Regions from separate parts of the Arthrobacter sp. Z1-9 genome, predicted to be linked through region 1. Evidence: riboswitches for the same ligand, from Rfam matches in the RefSeq annotation. Region 1 holds a riboswitch; each other region holds the start of a gene.
The links. A riboswitch is a leader RNA that binds a small molecule or an ion and turns the genes downstream of it on or off. The one in region 1 is predicted to bind S-adenosylmethionine.

Region 1 (3,267 bases):
CCCCAGCATCCGGGTGGCGGCGTCGTGGTCGCCGGCGGTGATGAAACCGGACGGGTCGGCCTCACCGATGTTCGAGTACAGGCTGATGATGCGGCATTCGTCGACGTCGTGCATGGGGTCCACGTAGGGCACGATGGTGCCGGGCTTGGTGTCCTGCAGGGAATCGCACAGTTCGTTGACGGCTGCAACATTGGGTTCGTAGCGGCGGTTCAGAAGCTGCTCATGGAAGGTTTCGGGTGCCAGGGCTGTCATGTAGTGCTGGGTCTCCTGCGGGGATTGGTGTTGCTGCCACCGCGAAAATGGGCGCACGATGGCGCAGCAATCCGAAGTGGTTGAAATGGGGCGGACCGATTCCTGGTCGGCCTTTACCAGTTTAGCAAGCCCCGCGAAACGAAACGCCGGTCCCGTGCACCCAAATCCAAAAGGGCACGGAACCGGCGAGTTCAGCGTTTATTGTCCGGTGGCTACCAGAGCCGCTTGGTGGCCCGGCGCGCACCCTCTCCCAGGGCTTCCAGCTTCGCGAAGGCGATCTGCGGATGGACCCTGCCGCCCAGGCCGCAGTCGGTGGAGGCGGTGACGTTCTCACGGCCCACAACATCTGCGAACCGTACGATCCGGTCCGCCACCAGGTCCGGGTGCTCCACCACATTGGTGGCGTGCGAGACGATACCGGGGATGATGACCTTGCCCTCGGGGAGCCTGGTGTCCTCCCAGACCCGCCACTCGTGCTCGTGGCGGACGTTGGCAGCCTCGAAGGAATAGCCCCCGGCGTTGATCTGCAGCATGGTGTCCACCAGGTCCGCAAGGGGAAGGTCGGTGGTGTGCGGGCCGTGCCAAGAACCCCAGCAGAGGTGGAAGCGGACCTGCTCTTCGGGAAGGCCGCGGAGGGCGTAGTTCAGGGCCTCCACGCGGATCTGGGTGAACTTGAGGTAGTCGGCCACGCTCGGCTCGGGGCTGATCTGGTCCCAGTTCTCGGCGATGGAGGGATCGTCGATCTGAAGGATCAGGCCGGCGTCGATGATGGCCTTGTACTCTTCGCGAAGCGCGTCGGCGAAGGCATAGATGTACTCCTCCTCCGTGGCGTAGTACTCGTTGGTGATGCGGGACGCGCTGCCGGGGGAGAGGGCCGCGACGAACCCGTCCTTCAGTCCGGTGGCGGCCAGGCCTGCCTTCAGGTTAGCGATGTCGGAGGCGACGGCGTCCTGGCCTGTGTAGACGAGCGGTCCGGTGACCTTGGGGAACGGCTTGGGGCCACCGGTGAAGATGCCGCTGGTGGGATCGTTGTAGGCCTCGGCAAAGTTGGTGCGGTCGCGGCGGTGGATGAAGCCGGTCAGCTGGACGTTGCCCGGGGTGGATTCCTTCGGTTCAACCGCCCACTTGGCGTCGTTGTCCAGTTCCAGCCCGCCCATGCGCGCGAAGGAGTAGGACCACCAGGCGCCGTAGTCCACAGCAGCGGACATCGCGTGCCCGTATTCGCCGTCGTTGGGGATATCAATGCCCAGACTTTCCTGGCGCTGGACCAGGTCCACCACGGAAGCGGTGAGCAGTTCGTTATAGCCCTCTACGTCGGCAGGGTCCGCTTCGCGTGCGGCGTTGGCGGCAATAAGTTCTGGGGTACGGGGCAATGATCCGGCGTGGGTGACGCGGATGTGGTCAGTGTTCAGGGACATGCTGGAATTCCTTTCCATCGGTCCTGGCAGTAGCACCTTCGCAGGCAGGACGTACCTGCGCTATGTGGGTTGCTGCGGCGTCATCGATCCAGGTCTCTCGGCCGCTCCGGATGGGTTCTCTCACTTAAATGCACCGGTACGCCCGGGAGCAAATCGGCTTGCGGATTATGTCGGGCGGAACTCCGGGCGGTGCCGCCCAAAACCAGGGCCGGAAACCCACGTTTCAGAACGTGATAACTGACTGCAGATCATTGTCATATCCATTGACAGGATTGGTCCAGGTTGGTTGGCTTTTGTCACAGCCCACATGGGGGACATTGCGGGCTGGCCCCAGCTGATGCATTCGAAAGAGGTAACGCCCTGTGAGAAAAACCCTGGCAACCTTCAGGACTTTGGCAGTTTCCGGAGCCTTGGCACTGGCAGCAGTGGCCGCGCCGGCACCGGCGATGGCCGTGGGCGAAGGCCCCAACTATGACGGCGACGGCCAGATCACCACATCGAAGCTTGCCACGTACGAGCAGATGGTCTCCTTCCTCAAGGACCAGGACGCCCGCCAGGGCGCCATGGAACTGGAGGTCATCGGCCAGACCGTGAAGGGCCGGGACATCCACCTGGTCAAATACATGACGGATCCGGCCAAGCCCACCATTCTCTACCTGACGCAGCAGCACGGCAACGAGCAGCTCACCACCGAGGGCGCGCTGGAATTCGTCAAGCACCTGGGCACCGGCAAGTCCGCAGGCGTTCTCGACGGCGCGAACATCCTCATCGTTCCCATGCTCAACGCGGACGGCGCCATGGGGGACGTGAACTTCCCGCTGGATGATTACCTGGCCAAGGGGGACCGCAACATGACGCGGTACAACGCCGAAGAGGTGGACCTCAACCGCGACCACGTAGCCAAGCTCCAGCCGGAAACGCAGGCGCTGCACAACAACGTGATGCGCAAGTACCGGATCGACTACATGATCGACCTGCACCACCAAGGCACCCGCAGCGAACGCGACGGCAAGCTGGTCTCCGGGTCCATCCTGTACCCCACCACGCCGAACGCCGATCCCGCAGTTGTCGAAAAGTCCAAGCAGCTGGGCGCCGTCGTGTTCCACAACGTCGACTCCACCGGCTGGGGCCACCTCGGCAAATATGTGGGCGGCAGCGCCGAGACGATCAGCCGCAACGGGATCGCCGTGGAATACGGGATCGCGACACTCCTGTTTGAGATGCGCGGCATGTCCGACCACTACCTGGACGGCTACGCCCTGGGGCTGCGGAGCAACGGATACCTGATCAAGCAGACCGTCACCACCCTGACTGCCACCGCCGCTGCGATCGCTGACGGATCAATCGCCGACGCCGACACCTCCTTCTGGGACAGCCTGGCCACCCAGACCTCCCGGCCCGGTGAGGAAGCCGACGACGAGTAGCACCGCTGCTGACAGTCCGCCGCGGTCCTTCGCCCTGCAGGAGTCCTTTACCCTGCAAGAAGGACCGCGGCGGTCCAGCGAGTGGACAAAGTCCCTCATCGGCTAAACTTGGGTGGTAAGAGCCCCGGAACTCTTGCGTCGCTGTGCCGCCCCGCGGACCAGCGAAGGCCGGT
Region 2 (3,267 bases), 780 kb from region 1:
ATGGGGCGGGCCACGAAACCTACGGCGTAGGTGACGAAGGCAGCGATGATGCCATCCAGTTCAGTCCCTGAATTGGGGAAGAACATTTTGCCGAACACCAGGGTGGCGGCGGAGGCATAGAGGAAAAACTCGTACCACTCAACAACGGTGCCGGCCATGGAGGCCGTAACGACTTTCTTCAGGCCTGAGGCCTTGACGTCGGTTTCCTCTGGCCGCCGTGCGGCGGAGCTTTCCGTACTCATTTAGTGAACTCCTTCGGCATCCTCTTCGACACCACTGGGACAGGCTGTGGCGGATACGCGTGATTTTGGCCACGAACCGCCGGGTCCCATTGAGTATGGTCTGCTTGTACGCCCAGCTCAACGGCGAATCATGCAGAGCCCATCTGCGTTAATGCACATATGTTGCCTTTTGCTGCGTGCGTTATGCCGAAAGGTGCTGCCGGAGCTGCGATCCCAGCTGCCCGATTTCGGTGAGGAACCCGTCATGGCCGATGGGCGCCTCGATGAGGTGGACGTCCACTTCTCCGGGGAGTGCCCGTGCCAGCTCCCGGGACTGGGACGGAAAGTAGAGCCGGTCCGAGTCCACAGCGGCGACAAAAAAGCGCGCGTTGGCACTGGACAGGGTCTGGGCGAGCGGCCCGCGTCCTCGGCAGATGTCGTGGCTCATGAGCGCCTCGGTGATGGCGATATAGCTGTTGGCGTCGAAGCGCTGGACCAGTTTGGTGCCCTGATGGTCCAGGTAACTCTCCACCTGGTAGCGTCCGCGGGCTGAGAGCTGCTCGCCCTGCAGCGGCGATTCGGGCGACTGCGGCGCGCGCCCGAACCGTCCGTCCAGCTCAACCGGGGAGCGGTACGTGATGTGGGCGATGCGCCGGGCCAGGGCCAGGCCTTCCTCGGGGGCGGGTCCGTTGTAGTAGTCACCGCCGTTGAAGTTGGCGTCCTGCCGAATGGCCAGGGTTTGTGCCTGGGCAAAGGCGATCTGCTCGGCCGTACTCGCGGCGCCCACGGAGATCACAGCACAGCGCTGCACCCTCTCCGGGTACGTAACGGCCCATTCCAGCGCGCGGGCCCCGCCCATCGAGCCGCCCAGCACGGCAAACCAGCTCCCGATTCCCAACTGGTCGGCCAGCCGGGCCTCTGCCACCGTGCTGTCCCGCAGGGTCACCAGCGGAAAGCGCGAGCCCCAGGGCGTTCCGTCCGGAGCCGGCGACGACGGACCGGTGGACCCGTAGCAGCCGCCCACGATGTTGATGGACACCACGAAGAAACGGTTGGTGTCCACCGGGGCACCCGGCCCGGCGAGTTGTTCCCACCAGCCGGGTTCCTCTGTGTCGCCGCGGGTTACGTGGGTGCTGCCGGTCAGTGCATGTTCGATCAGGACGGCGTTGCTGGCGTCATCGTTGAGGGTGCCCCAGGTTTCATAGGCCAGCGTGACGTCCGGCAGGTATCCGCCGGCTTCCAGCTTCAGCCCCCCGATGGAGGCATAGCGGACAATCCCGTGTTCGGGGACAGTGGTACGGGTGACGGTAACCGTCATGGCAAGACCTCTTCTACGCGCTTGCCCGCCGTCGAATGACCGGCAGGCCAGGTCTTCACCCGGGGCACCCCACCGCGGAAGGAGGGTTGCCGGCCAGCAAGCCGGGGCTGTCACTGGCACTCATGACCTGGTTCGAGTGTACGAAACAGGCCCTGCCTGCCGCCAAGAGTGTGACTGGTTGTGACTTCCCCGGCCCGCTGCCACGCTGCTGCCATGGGTTCGGTTAGGCGCCGGTGGCCTCCTTGGCCGCCCGGAAGCCGGCTTCAAGGTCAGCCAGGATGTCGTCAATATGCTCGATTCCTACCGAAAGCCGCACCAGGCCAGGGTTCACGCCTGCAAGAACCTGCTGCTCCGGCGAGAGCTGGCTGTGGGTGGTCGACGCCGGATGGATCACCAGGGAACGGACGTCACCGATGTTTGCCACGTGGGAGTGCAGCTCCAGTGCGTCCACGAAGCGCTTGCCCGCCTCCGCGCCGCCGGCAAGGTTGAAGGACACGATGGCACCGGTGCCCTTGGGGCCGTACTTGCGGCCGCGCTCGTACCACGGGCTGGAGGGCAGCCCGGCGTAGGCGACGGATTCGACGTCGTCCCTTGCCTCCAGCCACCGCGCAACTTCCAGCGCGTTGGCGACGTGGCGTTCCACCCGCAGGCTCAGCGTCTCCAGTCCCTGGGCGATGAGGAAGGCGTTGAAGGGCGATACGGCTGAGCCAAGGTCGCGCAGCAACTGCACCCGGGCCTTCAGGATGTAGGACAGGTTGGCGCCCAGGGCACCCTCGGCGCCGAGGTCCCGGGCATACACCAGGCCGTTGTAGGTGGGGTCCGGCGTGTTGAAGCCGGGGAACTTCGCGGGGTCCTTGCCGAAGTCGAACTTTCCGGAGTCCACGATCACGCCGGCGATGGCAGAACCATGTCCGCCCAGATATTTGGTGGCCGAGTGCACCACAATATCCGCGCCCCATTCCAGCGGCCGGATCAGGTACGGGGTGGACAGGGTGTTGTCCACAATCAGGGGAACTCCGGCCTCATGCGCAACGTGGGAGACGCCTTCGATGTCCAGGACGTCCTGCCGCGGGTTGGAGACCACCTCGCCAAAGAACAGCTTGGTGTTGGGCTGCACCGCGGCACGCCACTGGTCCAGGTTGTCCGGGTCCGCCACAAATGTGACGGAAATGCCGAACTTCTTCAGCGTGTGGGCGAAGAGGTTGTAGGTGCCGCCGTACAGGCTGGGGCTGGCCACAATGTGGTCCCCCGACTCGGCGACGTTCAGGACTGCAAAAGTTTCAGCGGCCTGGCCTGAGCTGAGCAACAGCGCTCCCAAACCGCCTTCGAGGCTGGCGATCCGCTGTTCCACAGCTTCCTGGGTGGGGTTGCCGATCCGGGTGTAGATGGGCGCCAGCTCAGCAAGGGCAAACCGGTTCGCTGCGCTCTCGGCGCTGGGGAACACAAAGGACGTGGTTTGGTAAATGGGGAGCGCACGGGCACCCGTGGCAGCGTCCGGCTCCTGCCCTGCGTGGATCTGGCGGGTTTCGAAAGACCATCCGTTGGACAACTAAGGCTCCTTTGACATGGGCCCGGCATGCTCGACGCACCGCGGGCCGCGCTTGCCATCCGGCCATTGCCGGACAGCCAGGTCCTCACCCGGGGCACCCCACCGCGGATGGAGGGTTGCCGGCCAGCGAGCCGGGGCTTGGCGCTGGCACTCATGACCTGAGCTCAGTGTAGGAACAG
Region 3 (3,267 bases), 1.1 Mb from region 1:
CCACGGAAAGCCGCACCACGCCGTCGCTCAGGCCGATTGCAGCACGGCCTTCCGGCCCCATGGCGCGGTGCGTGGTGGTGGCAGGGTGCGTAATCAGGGACTTGGAATCGCCAAGGTTGTTGGAGATGTCGATGATGCGCAGCCCGTCCAGCAGGGCAAAGGCGGCTTCCTTGCCGGAGCGGCCGCCGGACGGAGCAAGCTCAAGCGTGAGCACCGTACCGCCGGCGCTCATTTGCTTGGCAGCCAGCCCGTACTGCGGGTGGGACTTCAGGAGCGGGTACTTTACCCAGCTCACGGCAGGCTGCTGCTCCAGCCACTCAGCCAGCCGCAGGGCAGACGCCGAAGAGTGGTTGACGCGCAGGGCCATTGTCTCGAGGCCCTTGGTGAGCACCCAGGCGTTGAAGGCGGACAACGACGGACCGGTGTGGCGCATCAGCTGCTTGACCGGCCCCTCGATAAATTCCTTGGTGCCCAGGATGGCGCCACCCAGGACTCGTCCCTGGCCGTCGATGTGCTTCGTGCCGGAGTAGACGATAACGTCGGCCCCCAGCTGCCCGCAGCGCTGCAGCAGGGGAGTCGCAAAGACGTTGTCGACGACGACGGTGGCACCTGCTGCGTGCGCGAGTTCGCTCACCGCGGCGATGTCGACGATCTCCTGCATGGGGTTGGACGGCGACTCAAAGAAGACGGCAGTGGTGGGCTGGGACAGGGCGTCGCGCCACTGGTCCAGGTCCGGGCCGTCGACGAATACCGTCTCCACGCCCCACCGCGGCAGGATCTCGTTCAGGATCACAAAGCAGGAGCCGAACAGCGAGCGGGCGGCCACCACGCGGTCACCGGCAGCCAGCAACGCACCCAGGGCGGTAAACACGGCGGACATGCCGGACGCCGTCGCAAAGCACGCCTCGGTTCCCTCGAGGAGTCGCAGCCGCTCCTGGAAGGTGGCTACAGAGGGGTTGCCGTAGCGGGAGTACACAAATCGCTCGTCCTCCCCGGTGAAGGCACGCTCGGCAGCGGCTGCGGACTCGTAGACGAACCCCGAGTTCAGGAATACCGCCTCGCTTGTTTCCTGGAAGTTGGTGCGGTCCAGTCCGCCGCGGACGGCCTGGGTGTCGGGGCTCCAGCCGGCGGCGTCTTCGTTGAAGGTCACTTAGTTCTTTCCGAGGTTGGTGGGCAGGCCGCGGTTCTTCCAGCCGTTCACGGTGCGTTCGCCGTAACGGTCCGGCTCGCCCTCAAAGCCCTCCAGCACGTTGTAGGAGGTGAAGCCGGCCTGGGTGGCGGCAATGGCGGCCGCGATGGAACGCTGCCCCGAGCGGCACAGGAATACCAGTTCGGTGGCCGGATCCTCCGGAGCCTGCTGGCTCAGGTGGCTGATGAAATCGGGGTTGGGAATGCCTCCCGGAAACGTCCACTGGATGAACAGCGGATCATTGTCGGTGGCCTTGGTGTCGGGAATGCCGATATGGGCCCATTCGCCCTCAGTGCGCACATCCACCAGGATGGCTCCCTGCTGCAACTTTTCCCATGCCTCCTGGGGCGTCAGGTCTCCTGCGTAGCTCATGCGTGGCCCTCGCCGTCGAACTCGAGGTCTTCGCCAGCGGTTTCGAGGCTATCCACCGCTGTGGCCACGGCGGCATCGGCTGAAGCGATGGCCGCGGGCAGGACCAGGGCCTGGGCAACGATGACGCTGCTGCCGTTGAACGTTGCCGCCGGGCTCCCGTGCAGCACGTAGCCCTCGGCCAGGGCATCGGAAATCCGTTCACAGAAAGACCTGTCATCCGGACCGGTAACAAGCCGGTACGACAGTCTCTCTTCAGGGGCAGGTGCGTCAGACACGACGGATCTCCTTCTCTCACGCTTGCAACTCGAATCGGTCGATATGCCGAGTATTCACCTGAGGCACCCCGCCGCGAAAGGAGGGTTGCCGACCGGCCAGTCAGGGCTTGGCGCCGGTACTCATTACTCCCCAAAAACGTAACACTTGGCGCGCGGGGCAGCACCGCCGCCGTCGTCATGTTCCGTAACTGAACCGGGCGCGGTGCAGCAGGCGGTGATTTTTGCGGGGCAAGAGGAACGGACGACGGCGGCATCACCGCAGGTGGGCACGCTTTTCTTGCCCTTTCACGGACGGACCGCCGGATAAAGTTTCCTAGGGGCATTGCCTCATCATTGGAACCATCACCTGGGGGTCCCCATCAGCACGCGAACTGCCACGCCACAACACCGTACGGGTCCGTCTCAAGTACCCCGGCTGCGCGTGGCTGGGGCTGTCCTTGCCACACTGCTGATTGCCCTCGTGGCTGTGGTGCTGCCCGCGGGGTCGGCCCAGGCCGCGAGGAGCTTTCCGGAAGAGGGAAAGCCCCTGCTGGGCGCCCTTCTGGAATGGGGCGAGGACACCGCTGCCGGTTTCGCCGAGCGGCTGGGTGCCTCGCCGGCTGTTTTTGGCCACGACATAGCCTTTCCGTACCGCTCATCCGAGCAAAACGATATCGAGGGCTTCCTGGAACAGTCCTCGCTGCAGGGTGCCCACGCGATGCTCACCGTGAAGCCAACGGTGCCGCTGGACCAGGTCGACGCCGCGGCTGCGAAGTCCTTCGCCGAAAGGGTGTTGGAGCTTGCATCCAGCTTTAAGGGACAGCTGTTGATCCGGTTTGCTCCGGACATGAATGCAAGCTGGGTGGAGTGGGGACAGCAACCAGCCACTTACCGCTCTGCCTTCCAGACGGTCACTGCCGCCTTCCGGGAGGCCGGAGGCGGCGGCCGGACGCTTATGGTGTGGCAGCCCTATTTGGGCAAGGACTATCCCTTCGACCGGAACCGGAACGCACCCGCCCCGGGAAGCGACGGTTTCGCCCTGCTCGATACCAACGGCGACGGCGCCTGGAACGGGTCGGACGCGGCCTACGAACCCTACTATCCAGGGGATGAAGCGGTCGATTGGGTGGGGCTTACTGCCTTCCACGACGACACCGCCGGCGGTGCTGCCGTCAATACCGTCCCCCGTGCGGGCGAACTGCGGGAGATGCTCACGGGCTCCGGGGGTGAAAACTTTTACGCCACCTATTCCGGCGGACCTGACAAGCCTTTCCTCCTGCAGACCGCCGCTTTCTACAGCCCGGCCTCCGGCGGCGCATCGGAATCCGACGTCAAGGTGGCCTGGTGGGACCAGGTGGTTGGGACCGCCACTGCCGCTGAATTCCGGATGACAGGGGCTGTGGTGTGGGATGAGCGCACAAGCACCAGGGACACCGGGGTGGCGAGCATCGA

Region 2: another riboswitch for S-adenosylmethionine. It lies ahead of metX (homoserine O-acetyltransferase MetX); the one in region 1 lies ahead of M1D93_RS03540 (cobalamin-independent methionine synthase II family protein).
Region 3: another riboswitch for S-adenosylmethionine. It lies ahead of M1D93_RS18485 (DUF1737 domain-containing protein); the one in region 1 lies ahead of M1D93_RS03540 (cobalamin-independent methionine synthase II family protein).

What each region holds. Positions count from the first base shown of each region.
Region 1 is NZ_CP096456.1:744,075-747,341, forward strand. It holds gene M1D93_RS03535 (uracil-DNA glycosylase family protein) at 1-252, opposite strand, end outside; gene M1D93_RS03540 (cobalamin-independent methionine synthase II family protein) at 465-1,670, opposite strand; SAM riboswitch class I at 1,682-1,787, opposite strand; gene M1D93_RS03545 (M14 family zinc carboxypeptidase) at 2,033-3,094, shown strand.
Region 2 is NZ_CP096456.1:1,528,256-1,531,522, reverse strand. It holds gene M1D93_RS06975 (MFS transporter) at 1-242, opposite strand, end outside; gene metX (homoserine O-acetyltransferase MetX) at 424-1,539, opposite strand; SAM riboswitch class IV at 1,552-1,667, opposite strand; gene M1D93_RS06965 (bifunctional o-acetylhomoserine/o-acetylserine sulfhydrylase) at 1,763-3,088, opposite strand; SAM riboswitch class IV at 3,132-3,247, opposite strand.
Region 3 is NZ_CP096456.1:3,995,522-3,998,788, reverse strand. It holds gene M1D93_RS18495 (O-succinylhomoserine sulfhydrylase) at 1-1,150, opposite strand, end outside; gene M1D93_RS18490 (rhodanese-like domain-containing protein) at 1,151-1,561, opposite strand; gene M1D93_RS18485 (DUF1737 domain-containing protein) at 1,558-1,836, opposite strand; SAM riboswitch class IV at 1,850-1,964, opposite strand; gene opgC (OpgC domain-containing protein) at 2,252-3,267, shown strand, end outside.